Tolumonas auensis DSM 9187: one gene and its partner. The protein of the gene in region 1 binds, or shares a complex with, the protein of each later gene. Links are inferred from orthologs where the notes say so. Each region holds a gene or a part of one and is shown in the gene's direction. Other genes may lie near its edges. The genes, in order: metK and groL.

Region 1 (8,681 bases):
GCGGTGAGCAGTACCGAAAGCGTCCATTACGAATACGTCACACAGTGCAGCGTATTTCTTGGCCAGCTCTTCAGTGTTTTTCTTTTCGCCTTTGTTGAAGCGGCAGTTTTCCAGAACAACCAGTTCACCAGCTGCAACTTCAACGCCGTCCAGATAATCTTTAGCCAGACGTACCGGGCAGGACAGTTTGTCTTTCAGATAGTTAACTACTGGCAGCAGAGAGAACTCTTCGTTGTACTCGCCTTCGGTCGGACGACCCAGGTGAGAAGTGATCATCAGCTTGGCGCCTTTTTCCAGAGCCAGTTTGATGGTCGGCAGAGTTGCAACGATACGAGCGTCAGAAGTTACTTTACCATCTTTCACTGGTACGTTCAGGTCAGCACGAACCAGTACGCGCTTACCAGCCAGATCCAGATCAGTCATTTTGATAACAGACATGTTAGTCCCCTATATTTTTCAGACATATAACGAAGTCAGTGCCATTGGCCTTATTAATCTTCCTGATAAGGCGCAACTTATGAAGTTAGCAGGTCAACCGGAAATAGCGGGATGAACTTCAGTTGTGTGTGTTGTTTTTTTCCTGACATAAATCAGGGGGGACTGAAGTCATACTCAATACGGTTATGTTGTGACGAACTAATCATTCAAACGCAAAGAGTTTACTGTGCTTATGCATCAAACGCGATACTTGACACAGATTTTCTGTGAAAAAAACGGGAGCCGAAGCTCCCGTTTAACATTGCATTTACGCCTGGAACAAACTTTCAACAGTTTGCACCACATTTTCTACAGTAAAGCCAAATTCTTTAAACAATAGCTCGGCTGGGGCTGACTCGCCAAAAGAGTGCATGCCGATGATTTTACCGTTCAGACCTGCGTATTTGTACCAGTAATCAGCAATGCCTGCTTCTACTGCGACACGTTTAGTCACAGCTGATGGCAATACAGATTCTTTGTACTCTGCAGACTGTGCATCGAAAGCATCAGTACATGGGATGGAAACCACACGGATCTTGCGACCTTTTGCAGTCAGTTCGTCCGCTGCCAGCATCGCCAGTTCAACTTCAGAACCCGTTGCAATCAGAATGGCTTCCGGCGTGCCTTCGCTGTCGCGCAGGACATAACCACCTTTATATACATTCGCCAGTTGTGCCGGAGTACGATCCATCTGCGTCAGGTTCTGACGGGAGAAAATCAGTGCACTCGGGCCATCTTTACGTTCAACCGCATATTTCCAGGCAATCGCAGATTCAACCTGGTCACATGGACGCCATGTGCTCATGTTTGGTGTCAGACGCAGAGAAGCGATCTGTTCTACCGGCTGATGCGTCGGGCCATCTTCACCCAGACCGATTGAGTCGTGGGTATAAACGAAGATAGTACGCTGTTTCATCAGCGCAGCCATACGGACTGCGTTGCGGGCATATTCCATGAACATCAGGAAGGTTGCGCCGTAAGGAATGAAACCACCGTGCAGAGCAATACCGTTCATCATTGCTGACATTGCGAACTCACGAACACCGTAGTGCACATAGTTGCCGGATGCATCATCCGCGGTCAGTGATTCAGAACCAGACCACATGGTCAGGTTTGATGGTGCCAGATCCGCTGAACCACCCAGGAATTCAGGTAACAGCTTGCCAAATGCTTCAATAGCGTTCTGGCTGGCTTTACGGGAAGCGATTTTGGCTGGATTCGCTTGCAGATCTTCAACAAAAGCTTGTGATACTTCAGCCCAGTTGGCAGGCAATTCACCATTCACACGGCGTTTGTATTCTGCAGCCAGTTCAGGATGTGCTGCTGCATATGCAGCAAACTTCTCATTCCACACTGCTTCTTTAGTTGCACCAGCATCTTTCGCATTCCATTCGGCAGCGATATCGGCAGGAATAACAAACGGCTCATGATTCCAGCCCAGGAACTCACGTGCAGCGGCAATTTCTGCGGCACCCAGTGGTGCGCCGTGGCAATCGTGAGAACCGGCTTTGTTCGGTGAACCAAAACCGATGACTGTTTTACAGCAGATCAGTGTTGGTTTAGTAGTTTCTGCTTTAGCTGCTTCGATTGCGGCTTTAACAGCTGCGGCATCGTGACCATCCACAGCGCGGATAACATGCCAGCCATAAGCTTCAAAACGCGCCGGGGTATCATCAGTAAACCAGCCTTCCACATGACCGTCGATAGAAATACCGTTGTCATCCCAGAATGCAATCAGTTTACCCAGCTTCAGGGTACCGGCCAGTGAACAGGCTTCGTGAGAAATACCTTCCATCATGCAGCCATCACCCATAAATACATAGGTGTGGTGATCGACGATATCGAATTCCGGACGGTTGAACTGTGCTGCCAGTACTTTTTCAGCCAGCGCCATACCAACACCGTTGGTAATACCCTGCCCTAACGGACCTGTGGTGGTTTCAATGCCAGGGGCATAACCATATTCAGGATGGCCAGGAGTACGGGAATGCAGTTGGCGGAAGTTTTTCAGATCATCGATAGACAGGTCATAACCAGTCAGATGCAGCAGGGAGTACAGCAGCATGGAACCATGACCATTGGAAAGGATGAAACGGTCACGCTCGCTCCATTTTGGGTTAGCCGGGTTGTGGTTCAAAAAGTCACGCCACAGCACTTCGGCAATATCAGCCATACCCATCGGGGCGCCTGGGTGTCCGGAATTGGCTTTCTGAACTGCATCCATGCTCAATGCACGGATGGCATTGGCTAACTCTTTACGAGAGGGCATTTGTCACTCCTGCTTTCAATTGGGTCTGTACATTTAAGTAAGGCGCATATTGTCCCAAACTGATCACCGGTTGCGCAAATGTTATCTCGGTTATTTTATCGCATGGCTGCTATCTGTACTGATCGCTTGCTTAATTAGTACCGTACATTGACGATATCCGCATTGACTGCGACAATAGTCACATAGATAGACGTCCAGATGTGGATACTGCTATTTGCAATACGGTTAATGTGCCGGTTGCAATCGCCTTCAACTTTTTACACAGAGAATTAAAATGGCAAAACTGTTTACCTCCGAATCCGTTGCTGAAGGACATCCAGATAAAATCGCGGATCAGATTTCCGACGCGGTGCTGGATGCCATTCTGGAACAGGATCCCAAAGCACGTGTTGCTTGTGAAACATTCGTAAAAACAGGGATGGTGCTGGTTGGTGGTGAAATCACTACCTCTGCATGGGTTGATATCGAAGAACTGGTGCGTAAAACCGTTTGTGATATCGGTTATACCCATTCTGACATGGGTTTTGATGCTCATTCCTGTGCTGTACTGAATGCGATTGGTAAACAGTCACCGGATATTAACCAGGGTGTTGATCGCGCCGATCCGAGAGAACAGGGTGCCGGCGATCAGGGTCTGATGTTTGGGTATGCTTCTAACGAAACTGAAGTGTTAATGCCTGCACCTATTACTTACGCACATCGTCTGGTGAAACGTCAGTCTGAAGTACGCAAGAATGGCACACTGCCATGGCTGCGTCCGGATGCAAAAAGCCAGATCACTTTCATTTATGACAAGCAAGGCAAGATCGAAGGTATCGATACCGTTGTTCTGTCTACACAGCATGCGCCTGATATCAGTCAGACTGATCTGATCGAAGCCGTACAGGAAGTGATCATCAAGCCTGTACTGCCGGCTGAATGGGTAAGCAAAAATACCAAGTATTTCATTAACCCGACTGGCCGTTTCGTTATCGGTGGTCCAATGGGTGACTGTGGTCTGACTGGCCGTAAAATTATCGTAGATACTTACGGTGGTATGGCACGTCACGGTGGCGGCGCTTTCTCCGGTAAAGATCCATCTAAAGTTGACCGTTCAGCTGCCTATGCTGCCCGTTATGTAGCGAAGAACATTGTTGCTGCCGGTCTGGCTGATCGCTGTGAAATTCAGGTTTCTTATGCCATTGGTGTGGCTGAACCAACTTCTATCAGTGTTGAAACATTCGGCACCGGTAAAGTTGATGAAGATCTGCTGACTCAGCTGGTACGTGATCAATTCGATCTGCGTCCGTATGGTCTGATTGAGATGCTGGATCTGATCCAGCCAATTTACAAACAAACGGCTGCTTATGGTCACTTCGGACGCGAAGAGTTCCCATGGGAAAAGACCGACAAAGCCGAATTGCTGCGCGACCTGGCTGGTCTGAAGTAATTAGTTGTTGAAAGGGGCTCCGGCCCCTTTGTTTTATCTGTATACTTCCTCTCTGAAGTATTCTCCTCATCCTGCTTATGCTAAATACCATCAACATCACAAGTCTGATTCAGATAGAAGTCGTCGCCAGCCATTATCTGGCTCTGGCTGCCCGTCATTTCCGTCGTGAATTTAACCACCCGAAAATCACTCTGGATCAACGTGGTAAATGTGCAGGTACTGCCCGCTTACGCGACTGGCATATCCGGCTTAATCCGGTTTTATTGCAGGATAATCAGGCTGAGTTTGAGCGTGAGGTGATCCCGCATGAAATCGCACATTTAGTGGTGCATGCTGTATGGGGCCGGGTAAAACCACATGGCGTGGAATGGCAGAAAGTAATGCAGGATGTGTTTAACATTACACCCCGCACAACACATAAAATGGATGTGACCAAGGTACAGGGTGCCGTTTATGCTTACCGGTGTGATTGCCAGCAACATGAATTATCGGTACGTCGTCACCGCGCTATATTACGCGGTGACAGACAGTATTGTTGCCGACAGTGTGGCTCTAGGCTGCAACCACTAGCTGGCGCAGCAGACTCATCCCCTCGCCTGTAAACTCACCCGTAGCGGCCATCTGACTGATTTGCTCTGCGTTATAACGACGCGCATCATAGACCACCACAACGCTTTCATCCCCCGGCTGCAGGAAGTTCTGCTCACCAAACGATGTATAGCGGGTCGCACCGATGCTGATAATTACCTTTTCCGGATATTGTGCCGCTCTGAGTAAAGCGGAAATATCTTCTGCCGGGCCTTCATCCTGCTGATGGTTCATTTTGTCTGTAACCCAGTTGAGCAGGGTTTCGTGGAAATAGCTGTATTCCACTGCCGGACTGTCTAAGCCATAGGCATGGCATTCCCCGTTCCGGCGCAGAAAACTGGCGATATGGTAGTGATCCAGCTCACCGCCTGAAGAAAATTTATCTAAGGTAATACGCTGAGGAGACATGCCTTTACTGGCTGATCCCCAATTTTTCTTTTCACTGATCTTGCGGGCACCCGGACGGCGAATAGAACAATCGTTAAATGCCGCAAACTCGCAGGGCTGTAATGCTTTAACTTTGTTGTTTTCATATTCAACATCGCAGATCAGGCAGACTTCAGGTTCGATCTGTAAGTTATCTGCACCACTCGGAAACTGGATGCGATCATGAGAAATCGGGAATACGTTCAGAAAGCTGTTTTCAATATGCGGGACATAAAACGGAAATATCGCCTTGGGCTGAATGGCATCTTTCACTTTCACATTCACAAAATCACTGGCTTCCCCAGCTTGTTCCAGATGTCCGGCAAAATTACCTGCCACACCAAAACCAATCAATTTGGTTAATTCCATCTGCTCATGCTCCTTTCCGAATGCACATGCATTCTCAACAAGATTACTGTTAAAAATCGCAGGCATGTTATCCTTGCAACATGTGATTTACACCATAGATATGCGGTTATGGTAAAAAATATTCTTTCAATATCTGTTTTAGCCGTTTGCAGCTTCTTCACAAGCACAGTACTGGCGGATCAAACCTTTGTTCAGGCCAAGAAAATGGCCGCTGAGTTGTATAAACAACATCCGATCACCTTTTACTGCGAATGCCCCATCGTTTATAAGGGCAAAAAATTAACCCCGGATTTAGAAGCCTGTGGCTATCAGGTGCGGAAGCAGGAAAGCCGGGCCAATCGTATTGAATGGGAACACATCGTGCCAGCCTGGGAATTTGGCCACCAGCGTCAGTGCTGGCAACAAGGCGGCCGCAAAAACTGTATCGATAAAGATCCTGTTTTTGCTCAGATGGAAGGCGATATGCATAATCTGGTTCCGTCCGTGGGTGAAGTGAATGGTGATCGGGCCAATTACCGCTATTCGGAATGGAATGCCAAGCCGGATCAGTATGGTCAATGTGAGATGGTTGTCGATTTCAAAGCCAGACGGGTACAGCCCCCGCCTCACAGCCGCGGCGCGATTGCCCGCACCTATTTCTACATGCAGGAACGCTATAAATTATCCATTGCCGACCAGCAGCGGAAGCTGTTTGAAGTCTGGAATAAGAAATATCCGGTTACACCGTGGGAATGTCAGCGGGACAACGCGATTGCCAAATATCAGGGTAACCATAACCGGTTTGTGAAGGAGCAATGCCGATAAATGCGCGTGCCACGAATTTATCAAAACTCACCACTGAATGTGGGTGCCAGCGTTTCTTTAGATGATGATGCGGCTAATCATGTCGGTCGCGTATTGCGTATGGTACCCGATCAGGAGATTTGTCTGTTCAACGGACAAGGCGGTCAATATCAGGCCGTTATCACTGAAAGTGGTAAAAAACATGTCACCGTTAAGATCACTGATTTCTCAGCGCACTCGGTTGAATCACCGCTTTCCATTCATCTGGGACAGGTGATCAGCCGCGGTGACAAGATGGAATTCACCATCCAGAAATCGGTCGAACTCGGTGTCAATGTGATCACGCCACTCTGGTCTTCCCGTTGTGGCGTTAAACTGCAGGGCGATCGGCTGGATAAGAAACTGGAACAGTGGCAGAAAATTGCTATCAGCGCCTGTGAACAGTGCGGCCGTAACTCCGTGCCGTTGATACGGCCGGTAATGTCACTGGAAAACTGGCTGGCTGAACCTACTGACGAACTGAAATTAACGTTGCATCCACGAGCACAATATTCTGTGGGAACGTTGCCTGAACCAACTCATGGTGTTCGTCTGGTGATTGGTCCGGAAGGTGGTTTGTCGGATGACGAAATCGCATTAACAGAACAATATAATTTTCAGGAAATGTTGCTTGGCCCACGCGTGTTGCGCACTGAAACCGCCGCTTTGACCGCGATTACTGCGCTGCAATGTCGTTTCGGCGATCTGTCTTAGGAGAGCAAATGAGCATTAAATTAGGCATCGTGATGGACCCTATTCAGTCCATCAATATCAAGAAAGACACCAGTTTTGCCATGTTATTGGAAGCTCAGCAACGTGGTTACGAACTCTATTACATGGAGATGAGTGATCTCTATCTGGAGCAGGGTATTTCTTATGCTACCATGCGCCCGCTGGAAGTCCGCCAGGATTACACCTGCTGGTATTCACTCGGTGAAGTTGTTGATCAGCCGTTGCATGAGCTGGATGTGATCCTGATGCGTAAGGATCCGCCGTTTGATACCGAATTCATTTATGCGACCTATCTGCTGGAACGCGCGGAAGACCAAGGCACATTAATCGTTAACAAACCGCAAAGTCTGCGTGATGCCAACGAAAAACTGTTCACCGCCTGGTTTGCTGAGCATACGCCCACTACGCTGGTGACACGCTCTGCCGCCAAGTTACGTTCATTCCACCAGCAGCATCAGGATGTGATCCTGAAACCACTGGATGGAATGGGTGGTGCATCCATATTCCGCATGAAACATGATGATCCCAACATTGGGGTAATCATCGAAACACTGACTGAACATGGCTCCCGCTATTGCATGGCGCAGACTTACCTGCCGGCGATTAAAGATGGCGATAAGCGTGTATTAGTCGTCGATGGCGAGCCGATCCCTTATTGCCTGGCCCGTATCCCGTCGCAGGGTGAAACCCGCGGGAATCTCGCCGCTGGCGGACGTGGCGAACCACGCGAGCTAACCGAAGCTGACTGGAAAATTGCCCGTGCGGTGGGCCCGACACTGAAAGCGAAAGGCCTGATTTTTGTTGGTTTAGATATTATCGGTGATCGTCTCACTGAAATTAACGTAACCAGCCCGACTTGTGTCCGGGAAATTGAAGCCGAATTTGATATCAATATTTGTGGTTTGCTGATGGATGCAATAGAGCGCCGTCTGGCTAAAACCAGTTAAGGAACCCTCTTCAGGAATGATGCAGTCATTACAGAATTATTTTCTGGTTGCTATGCCAACGCTCAACGATTCGCTCTTTGAGCGTTCCATTATTTATTTATGTGAACATAACGAAAAAGGCGCAATGGGAATTGTGCTGAATGTGGAATTAGACATCGATCTTTGCCAGTTACTGACACAGATGAAATTAGGCAATACCGCGTTCCCATTGTCAGGCAAACCAGTGCTGTCAGGCGGACCTGTGAATACCGATCGCGGTTTTGTACTGCATACCCCAATGGATGGTTTTCATGCATCCCAGTCGATAACTGACGAGCTGATGATGACCACATCGCTGGATATTCTGTCTACGCTGGGAACATCGGCGGAACCGAAACAGTATCTGATTGCACTGGGCTACGCCGGCTGGGAAGAAGGACAGCTGGAACAGGAATTACTGGATAATACCTGGCTGACTATTCCTGCTTCTTCTGAAATTATCTTTAATACGCCGATTGAAGATCGCTGGCTGGCGGCCAGTAAATCTATGGGTATTGATATCTGGCAGATAGCGCCGGAGGCCGGACACGCATGAAGGAAGCCGGCAATCGTTCGTTAATGGGCTTTGATTTCGGGACTAAAA
Region 2 (8,619 bases), 1.7 Mb from region 1 along the record:
TCTCCAGACGGGAGCTGGATCTCTTCACCCGGTCAACATCGGCATTGGTGATGGTGATCGGTTGATCCATGGATAATTTGGCATCCAGCACGACCATCGCGGTCATCAGTTTGGTAATCGATGCGATAGGCGTACGACGCGCCGCATTTTTGCCATACACCATGCGGCCGGTATTGGCATTCATGATCAGTGCGGCATTGGAGTCCAGAAACGGACTGCCGCTGGTCATCGGAATAGTATTCACCCGGGCTGGCGGCGTATTCGCAGCCAGACTGGATTTGACCGGCGCATGTGCACGGGAAGAGATACTCGCTGACTTATGGCCGGCATTTTTGGCTAACTGACGCGATTTGACCTTTTTCTGCGTCCGGCTGTATTTATTCAGTCGCTGTGTGGAGTTCAGCGCAAGTTTGGTGGCTGGTTTGGTCGTTTTTGTTGCGGACAGCGGTTTAACCTTACCGGCTTTGGCGACTGAAACTGGTTTTTTGGTCGTCTTTTTAACCGTTTTCTTCACGGTCTTTTTAACCGCGGCCACTTTTTTAACCACCGGCTTAGCCACAGGCTTCACCGCCGGTTTGACTACCGGTTTACTTTTTACTACCACGACCGGTTCGTCCGGGACATACGGCTTGGGTACTGTCGCGGCGAAACTTTGCGAAGAAAAACAGACTAATCCAAATAAGAAAGCTACTACCTTGTTCATCGCTATGTCCTGAAACAGTCAAACTATGTCAGCCGGAAATGTCAGCCAGAAATCGGGAGCGGGATTATAGCGCTAAACCTGCTGATTCCGGCCACCTGAAATAAAAGAAAATTGTTACCGATTCTCGTCATCTTTCACCACGCGGGAAAGCTGCAGTGTTTTATTTAATACGCCATCTGTGACATCCAGTTGAAAGTCACCCGATAGCTGGAAAATCTGCCATTTCCCCGGTTCGTAACCTTTCAGGCCCATAAAATCTTTTGCCTGAGTAGCACTCTGAAACGCGATCGCTCCCGGATAGAGACCAAACAGACATGGCCCGAGTTTTACTACTGTTTTGCCCCGTGTCAGTGCGACAGCATCATCCGGCGAACTGATGGTATAAACCGGATGCATGGGGGATTGCCGTATCATGGGTACACTATTTCGCTGAATATCTACCCAGGCTGCGACGACGGCAAAAATGATCAATGACAGCGGGAGCAGAAAACGTTTCATTGAGCGGATCCATCCTGGCGATTAACAGAGCGGATGATCATACGCTCTTCCTGAAGGTTAGATTAGGTGAAAAAAAATGGAGGAGCCAGTACAGCCCCTCCATATTCATCATTCTCTTGCGCAAAGTGTGCAAAACACAGCACTTTACGCGGAAAAACCGCGCCGGTTAAAACACATTCAGCGCATGCAGCATGACCGTGAGGATCAGCAGCGGCGTAATAAAACGCAGCAGCACAAACAGGATCCGGCTCAGATGCTGATTCTGCAGTTGCTGATGATTGCTTAATGCCTGCTGTAAGGCCGGATAGCCCCAGACCCAACCGACAAACACGGCAATCGTGATCCCGCCAAGTGGCAGCAGAATATTGGAGCTCAGGTAATCGAACAGATCAAACATGTTCATACCAAACAGTTTGAATTCCGCCATCGTGCTGTTGGTCAGTGCACAGGTTGAACCGAGTAAGGCAACCAGCACCAAGGTGATCAGGGTGGCGGTTTTACGCCGCACACCAAAACGTTCATTGATCACCGCGACCGGCACTTCCAGCAAAGAGAGCATGGCGCCGATAGCGGCCACCGAGGTCAGCACAAAGAACAGCACCATCAGCAGGTGGCCGAACGGCATCTGCGCGAATACCGCCGGAATGGTGATAAACACCAGGGGCGGACCGGCTTCCGGCTGAAAGCCAAACGTGAATACGGCCGGGAAAATAGCAATACCGGCCAGCATGGACACAAACAGATCGGCGCACATGACGCGGAAGGCGGTCACCGGAACATTCTGATCGTCGCGGAAGTAACTGCCGTAGGTCATCATGGTGCCCATACCCACGGAAAGTTTGAAGAACGCCAGCCCCATGGCGGCCAGCAATACCGACCCGTTCAGCTTGCTGAAATCAGGCTGGAACAGAAACTTCAGCGCTTCGCCGGCTTTATCCAGTGTCAGGCTGAAGCCGCACAAAATCAGCAACAGGATGAACAGCAGCGGCATCAGGCGTTTAGTAACGGCTTCAATACCTTTCGCCACCCCCAGCAGCAGGATCCCGCTGATAAACAGCAATACACCCCATTGCCACACCAGTGATTGCACGGGATCGCTGATCAGCGCCCCGAAAGCGGCGCCGGTGACTTTCGGATCACTGGAGAGGATCTCGCCAGTGATGGCTTTCGGCACATAGGCAAACACCCAGGCGACAACCTCAGAGTAGAAGGCCATGATCAGGAAGGCGGCTACGACACCAAACGCGCCAATCAGCCACCATGGCTGACCTCGGGGAGCCAGACGCTGCAGTGTAGTGATCGGATTTGATTTGGCACTGCGTCCCATGGTGATTTCGGCAATCATCACCGGTAAACCGACCAGCAGTGTTGCCAGCAGATAAATCAGCAGAAAACCGGCACCGCCATTGGCGCCAGTCATATACGGAAATTTCCATATATTGCCAAGGCCAACGGCCGATCCCAGCGTCGCGGCCAGCACGCCGAAACCGGAGGTAAATCCATCGCGTTTGGTCATTTATTACCTTAAATTGGTTTGCTTCTGTAAAAAGTTAATTTTCCCATATTTTATATGGGATACACAGCGGGATTTACGCGAGGGGAGGATTATCTTTGGTGATCAGCAGGTAGTGAGGGATTCAATCCACTCCGGATGCTGCGGCAACAGCTCCTTCCGGGATTTAGGCCACTGCTTGAGACGATATTCCGCCTTCAGTGCCTGACTGCGGTCGCCGATCGCTGTGTGCCAGTGCAGGGAAAGCGGGGTACGCCCGCGCAGATTGCGGGCGCCGGTGCCGGCCTGATGCTGGGCTAGCCGGCGTTGCACATCCGTGGTGATCCCGGTGTAGAGGCGGTTATCCTTATCGCGGATCAGATACAGCGACCAGATAGTTAACAAAGCTGGCTGTGCTGACATTGTTCCAGCTTACCCTGTAATTCATCTGCCGGGATAAAACCCTGAATACGCAAGTGCGGGCTGGGTTTGCTCTGTTTATCGAAGAACAGCACATTCGGCAGTCCCAGTACCTGCAACTCCTGCATTAAGGCGCGGTGTTCCGCGTTATTGGCGGAGACATCGGCCCGCAGCAGCTGATAATCACTCAGGCTGTGCTGCACCTGCGGATCGCTGAACGTCTTATCATCCAGTTCCCGGCAAGCGGTACACCAGTCAGCATACAGATCCAGCATCACCGGTTTACCCTGCGCTTTGGCGGCAGCTAACTGTTGTTGTAATTCCTCGCTGTTGTTAACCGCTGTAAATGGCAACGCATCGGCGGGTTGCCACTCATACTGTGTAGCCGCGAAAATGCCGGCGGAGAGCAGCAACAGTAATGTCACGGTTTTCAGTCCGGGAGCTTTTGTCACCGGCCACAGACGCCAGATCAGCCACAATACAACGGCCAGTACAAAACAGGACCAAAGCAGCGTAGCTATATGGGCAGGGAGCAACCGTTCCAGCAGGAACAGCGGCATCGCGAGCAGTAATACGGCAAACAGTTGTTTGATGAAGACCATCCAGGCACCGGCTCTGGGCAACACTTTGCCGCCGAAGATCCCCATCAGCAGTAACGGCAAACCCATCCCCAGACTCAGCAGGAACAGGGTCAGTGCACCATACAGCGGGTTCCCGCTTTGAGCGATAAACAGCAGCACACCGGAAAGCGGGGCGCTGGTGCAGGGAGAACCAATCAGACCGGACAACGCGCCCAGCATCGCGACACCGCGCAGTGAGTGCAGCGACTGCTGATTCGCCAGCCCCTGCAGCTTGTCCTGCAGGGCGCGCGGCAACTGAATGCCATTGCCGAACATCAGGCTCAGTGCCAGCAGCAGGTAGAACAGACTGAAGATCCCGAGCAGCCACGGATTTTGCAGCCAGCCCTGAATACCGGCACCGGCAGACGCAATGAAGATACCTATCACTGTATAGGTCAGCGCCATACCCAGTACATAGACGAACGACAGCGTAAAACCGCGCTGCCAGCTCAGGGTATTGCCATGCTGACTGAGCATGGCGCTCAGCACCGGATACATCGGATAAACACAGGGGGTCAGTGATAAACCGACACCCATGGCGAAAAAGCTCAGTAAAGCCAGCAGACCCGGCTGCAGTAATGCGGTGGTATCCGTGCTGTCCGGTGCGGCCGGTACGACAGGTTCAGATTGCGTCAGCGCTGGCCGGAAGGCTTGCAGTGCGATGGTTGTCTGCTGTGGCGGATAACATAAACCTGTTGTGCAGCCCTGATAATGAAGGGTGATTTTTGCGCCGGCAGCGATCGCCGGAAACGACAGCGTGGTACTGACAGTCTGAGGGTAGATTTCGGTCTTTCCCAGAAACTCGTCTTCATGCAGGACACCTGCCGGCAGTGAGAGCGGTGCGGATTCGGCTCCCGCCACATCTACGCGGATTTTTTCCCGGTACAGGTAATAACCTTCCGCTGGCTGCAGAATGATTTGCAGCTGATTGTCCGTTTGCTGTGTCGTCACGACAAACGCCTGATCTGCCGGTAAGAACTGCGGTTTCGCAGCCGGGATCAATTGCTGCAACAAAGCCTCATTCGCTTTCAGCGGCAGCATAAACAGCAGAAAAAAACAGCTGCAAATGAGGTACAGATAGCGTGTCATGGTGTGGTTTGTTCCTGAAGCCATTGCAGATAGGCCGGACTTCCGTTTAATACGGGCATGGCCAGTATTTCCGGCACCTCATAGGGGTGCAATGTCTGTATTCGTTGCTGCAGAACGCCAAACAGAGTGCGGCGGCTTTTAATGACCAGCAGCACTTCCTGGCTTTCTTCCATCTTGCCTTGCCAGCAATAAAGCGATGTCACCTGAGGAATGAGATTAACGCAGGCTGCCAGTTTTTCATTCAGCAACGTCTGCGCCAGTGCACGGGCACAGGTATTATCAGGGCAGGTGCATAATACGACGATAGCATCACTCATGGGCGCTCACCGGCTAATGGATCTTCTTACTCTAATTATGCAGTCTGTCGCAAAATTCGACCACTAAAGATCATCACTATGATCGATGAAACCTTGAATCAGCGGCTCTGCATCCCCATCTGGTGATTTATACGTCAGTTTGTCGGCGTAACTTTATTTGGCCTGAGAGGTGCCTGTGGCAAAAATTGCATTTGGTTTTTTCCTGCTGTTCTTTCTGGAGCTGTGGGTCATCATTAAAGTTGGGTCGGTCATCGGCGCCTTTATGGTGATCCTGCTGATGATCCTGGCGGCGGGTTATGGGGTTTCACTGGTTCGTTCCCAGGGGTTGCGGACCATGATGACGATGCAGCAGCAACTGGCACAGGGCATTGCTCCTGCGGCAACGATGCTGGAAGGCGTTGCGCTGCTGTTCGCCGGTATACTGTTTATGTTTCCCGGTTTTCTGACCGATATTGTGGCGTTATTCCTGCTGCAACCGTTTGTCCGTCACTGGCTGGCCCGCAAGCTCACCAGCAGCCCGCGCTGGCAGGTTTATGGTGTGCATACCACGGTGGAAAGCGAAGCGCAGCATGTCGAGCCGGACAGCGAAGAGGTTTTCAACGAGAAAATCAAACCGGCACCACGTCAGGGAACGACCATTGATGGCGAGTACGAACGTAAAGATAAAGATGACGATACACATCAGTAAGACGTGTACTTAACCAAATTTTTTCTGCTGCGCCCTTGAAGCGCAGGAATATGCCCCCAGATCGGGGATTGTATTTGAATTCAGTTTCGGCCGCAGAAGGCCGTATTCATAGAAACAACACTCAGTAGGAGAGTTATCAATGAAAATTCGCCCATTGCATGATCGCGTGATCATCAAACGTACCGAAGTTGAAGCTAAGTCTGCAGGCGGCATCGTGCTGACTGGTTCTGCTGCTCAGAAATCCACTCGTGGTGAAGTTCTGGCAGTCGGCACGGGTCGAATCCTGGATAACGGCGAAGTGAAAGCGCTGGCTGTCAAAGTAGGCGATAAAGTGATTTTCAACGAAGGTTACGGCGTGAAAACCGAGAAGCTGGATGGTCAGGAAGTTTTGATCCTGTCTGAAACTGACATCCTGGCAATTGTTGAAGAATAATTTTTATCACCCCCCAATTTGAGCTAAAGGAATTTTAGAAATGGCAGCTAAAGACGTTAAATTTGGTAGCGACGCCCGTATCAAAATGCTGGAAGGTGTCAACGTTCTGGCGAACGCGGTAAAGGTAACACTGGGCCCGAAAGGCCGTAACGTAGTGCTGGATAAATCATTCGGCGCACCAACCATCACCAAAGACGGTGTTTCTGTAGCGAAAGAAATTGAACTGGAAGACAAATTCCAGAACATGGGCGCTCAGATGGTGAAAGAAGTAGCTTCCCAGGCGAATGACGCGGCGGGTGACGGAACTACTACTGCTACTGTACTGGCTCAGTCAATCATCACCGAAGGTCTGAAAGCCGTTGCTGCTGGCATGAACCCGATGGATCTGAAACGTGGTATCGACAAAGCGGTTCTTGCTGCAGTTGAAGAACTGAAAACCCTATCTGTGCCATGTGCTGACACCAAAGCAATTGCTCAGGTAGGTACTATCTCTGCAAACTCTGATGAAAACGTGGGCAAACTGATCGCAGAAGCGATGGATAAAGTAGGCCGTGACGGTGTTATCACTGTTGAAGATGGTCAGGGTCTGCAAGACGAGCTGGCTGTCGTTGAAGGTATGCAGTTCGATCGCGGTTACCTGTCTCCGTACTTCATCAACAAACAAGACACTGCTTCTGTAGAACTGGACGATCCGTTCATTCTGCTGGTAGACAAGAAAGTGTCTAACATCCGCGAAATGCTGTCAGTGCTGGAAGGCGTTGCGAAAGCAGGCAAACCACTGGTTATCATCGCCGAAGACGTAGAAGGCGAAGCGCTGGCAACGCTGGTTGTTAACACCATGCGTGGCATCGTGAAAGTGGCTGCTGTTAAAGCGCCAGGCTTCGGTGACCGCCGTAAAGCCATGCTGCAGGATATCGCGATTCTGACTGCCGGTACTGTTATCTCTGAAGAGATCGGTATGGAGCTGGAAAAAGCGACTCTGGAAGAATTGGGCCGTGCCAAACGCATCGTGATCACTAAAGAAAACACCACCATTATTGACGGTGTAGGTGAAGCAGCAACTATCGAAGCGCGTATTGCTCAGATCCGTCAGCAGATCGAAGAGTCTTCTTCTGACTATGACAAAGAAAAACTGCAGGAACGTGTTGCTAAACTGGCTGGCGGTGTTGCAGTTATCAAAGTCGGTGCAACCACCGAAGTTGAAATGAAAGAGAAAAAAGCCCGCGTTGAAGATGCCCTGCACGCAACCCGTGCTGCGGTAGAAGAGGGTGTGGTTGCTGGTGGTGGTGTGGCGCTGGTTCGTGCTGCAGCTAAACTGGCTGACCTGAAAGGTGACAACGAAGATCAGACCGTTGGTATCCGTGTTGCCCTGCGCGCTATGGAATCACCACTGCGTCAGATCGTAGACAACGCCGGTGAAGAGCCATCAGTGGTTGCAAACCGTGTTCGTGAAGGTGAAGGTAACTTCGGTTACAACGCCGCGACCGAAGTTTACGGCGACATGCTGGAAATGGGTATTCTGGATCCAACCAAGGTAACCCGTCTGGCACTGCAATTCGCTGCTTCTGTGGCTGGTCTGATGATCACCACCGAATGTATGATCACAGACGCACCGAAGAAAGATGCACCAGCTATGCCTGATATGGGCGGCATGGGTGGCATGGGCGGCATGATGTAATTCATCGCAACTCAAAGTGCATACTTAAAGGCCGGAGCGATCCGGCCTTTTGCTTTTCAGGAAACAGCAGCATGACGTTACTTTATAGCTTTGCACCGATTGCGGATGAAAATGCCCGGATACTGATCCTCGGCAGTATGCCGGGACAAGCGTCGCTGGATGCCGGCCAGTATTACGCGCATAAACGTAATCTGTTCTGGCCTGTCATGGCCGAGCTGTTGCAGTTTGATCCGTCAGCCGGTTATGAAGAGCGAACCGCGGCGTTACGTGCGGCGGGGATTGCGCTCTGGGATGTGCTGCAATCCTGTAAACGCGAGGGGAGTCTGGATGCCAACATTGAGCATGCCACTCTGACGGTAAACAATTTTGCGGAATTTTTCCGCCAGCACAGACAGATCCGTCATGTGTTTTTTAACGGCGAAAAAGCAGCTTCCTGTTTTCACCGGTATGTTGCCAAAGCTGATTATCCTGCCGATCTGATCTGCCAGCGTCTGCCTTCCACCAGTCCGGCCAACGCCTCCCAGTCGCTTGCCTTCAAGTTGCAGGCATGGCAGCGGATCATGGATGTGAAATAACAAAGCTCTCTCTGCAGGCCGTTCATTAATCCATCTGCTATCTTTGTATAGATCTATTCCTGCCTTTTCTGTGTTGTATTCAGTGTTTTCTGAAGCTGAAAACAGG

What was found.
Region 2: the proteins of metK (region 1) and groL are in contact, whole or in part, in a cryo-EM structure (PDB 8P4O), measured with the Escherichia coli proteins. The link is inferred for Tolumonas auensis DSM 9187 from one-to-one orthologs.

The regions. Positions count from the first base shown.
Region 1 is NC_012691.1:1,361,774-1,370,454, reverse strand. What follows is about bases 2,173-5,097. They hold metK (methionine adenosyltransferase), read left to right. Parts: upstream 2,173-3,020; coding sequence 3,021-4,175; downstream 4,176-5,097. Other genes in these bases: TOLA_RS06405 (DUF5718 family protein), read right to left, coding at 4,728-5,097; TOLA_RS06410 (SprT family zinc-dependent metalloprotease), read left to right, coding at 4,253-4,777; tkt (transketolase), read right to left, coding at 2,173-2,746. In the rest of the region: pgk (phosphoglycerate kinase), read right to left, coding at 1-438; more of tkt, read right to left, coding at 746-2,172; more of TOLA_RS06405, read right to left, coding at 5,098-5,558; TOLA_RS06400 (endonuclease), read left to right, coding at 5,667-6,362; rsmE (16S rRNA (uracil(1498)-N(3))-methyltransferase), read left to right, coding at 6,363-7,094; gshB (glutathione synthase), read left to right, coding at 7,103-8,059; TOLA_RS06385 (YqgE/AlgH family protein), read left to right, coding at 8,079-8,633; Holliday junction resolvase RuvX, read left to right, coding at 8,630-8,681. UniProt on the Escherichia coli protein: Catalyzes the formation of S-adenosylmethionine (AdoMet) from methionine and ATP.
Region 2 is NC_012691.1:3,092,019-3,100,637, reverse strand. Bases 5,757-8,619 are described here. They hold groL (chaperonin GroEL), read left to right. Parts: upstream 5,757-6,300; coding sequence 6,301-7,938; downstream 7,939-8,619. Other genes in these bases: TOLA_RS14415 (DNA-deoxyinosine glycosylase), read left to right, coding at 8,010-8,513; TOLA_RS14425 (co-chaperone GroES), read left to right, coding at 5,967-6,260; TOLA_RS14430 (FxsA family protein), read left to right, coding at 5,757-5,827. Outside these bases: TOLA_RS16920 (serine hydrolase), read right to left, coding at 1-703; TOLA_RS14455 (hypothetical protein), read right to left, coding at 818-1,201; TOLA_RS14450 (sodium-dependent transporter), read right to left, coding at 1,368-2,717; TOLA_RS14445 (GIY-YIG nuclease family protein), read right to left, coding at 2,820-3,116; protein-disulfide reductase DsbD, read right to left, coding at 3,092-4,822; divalent-cation tolerance protein CutA, read right to left, coding at 4,819-5,139; more of TOLA_RS14430, read left to right, coding at 5,315-5,756.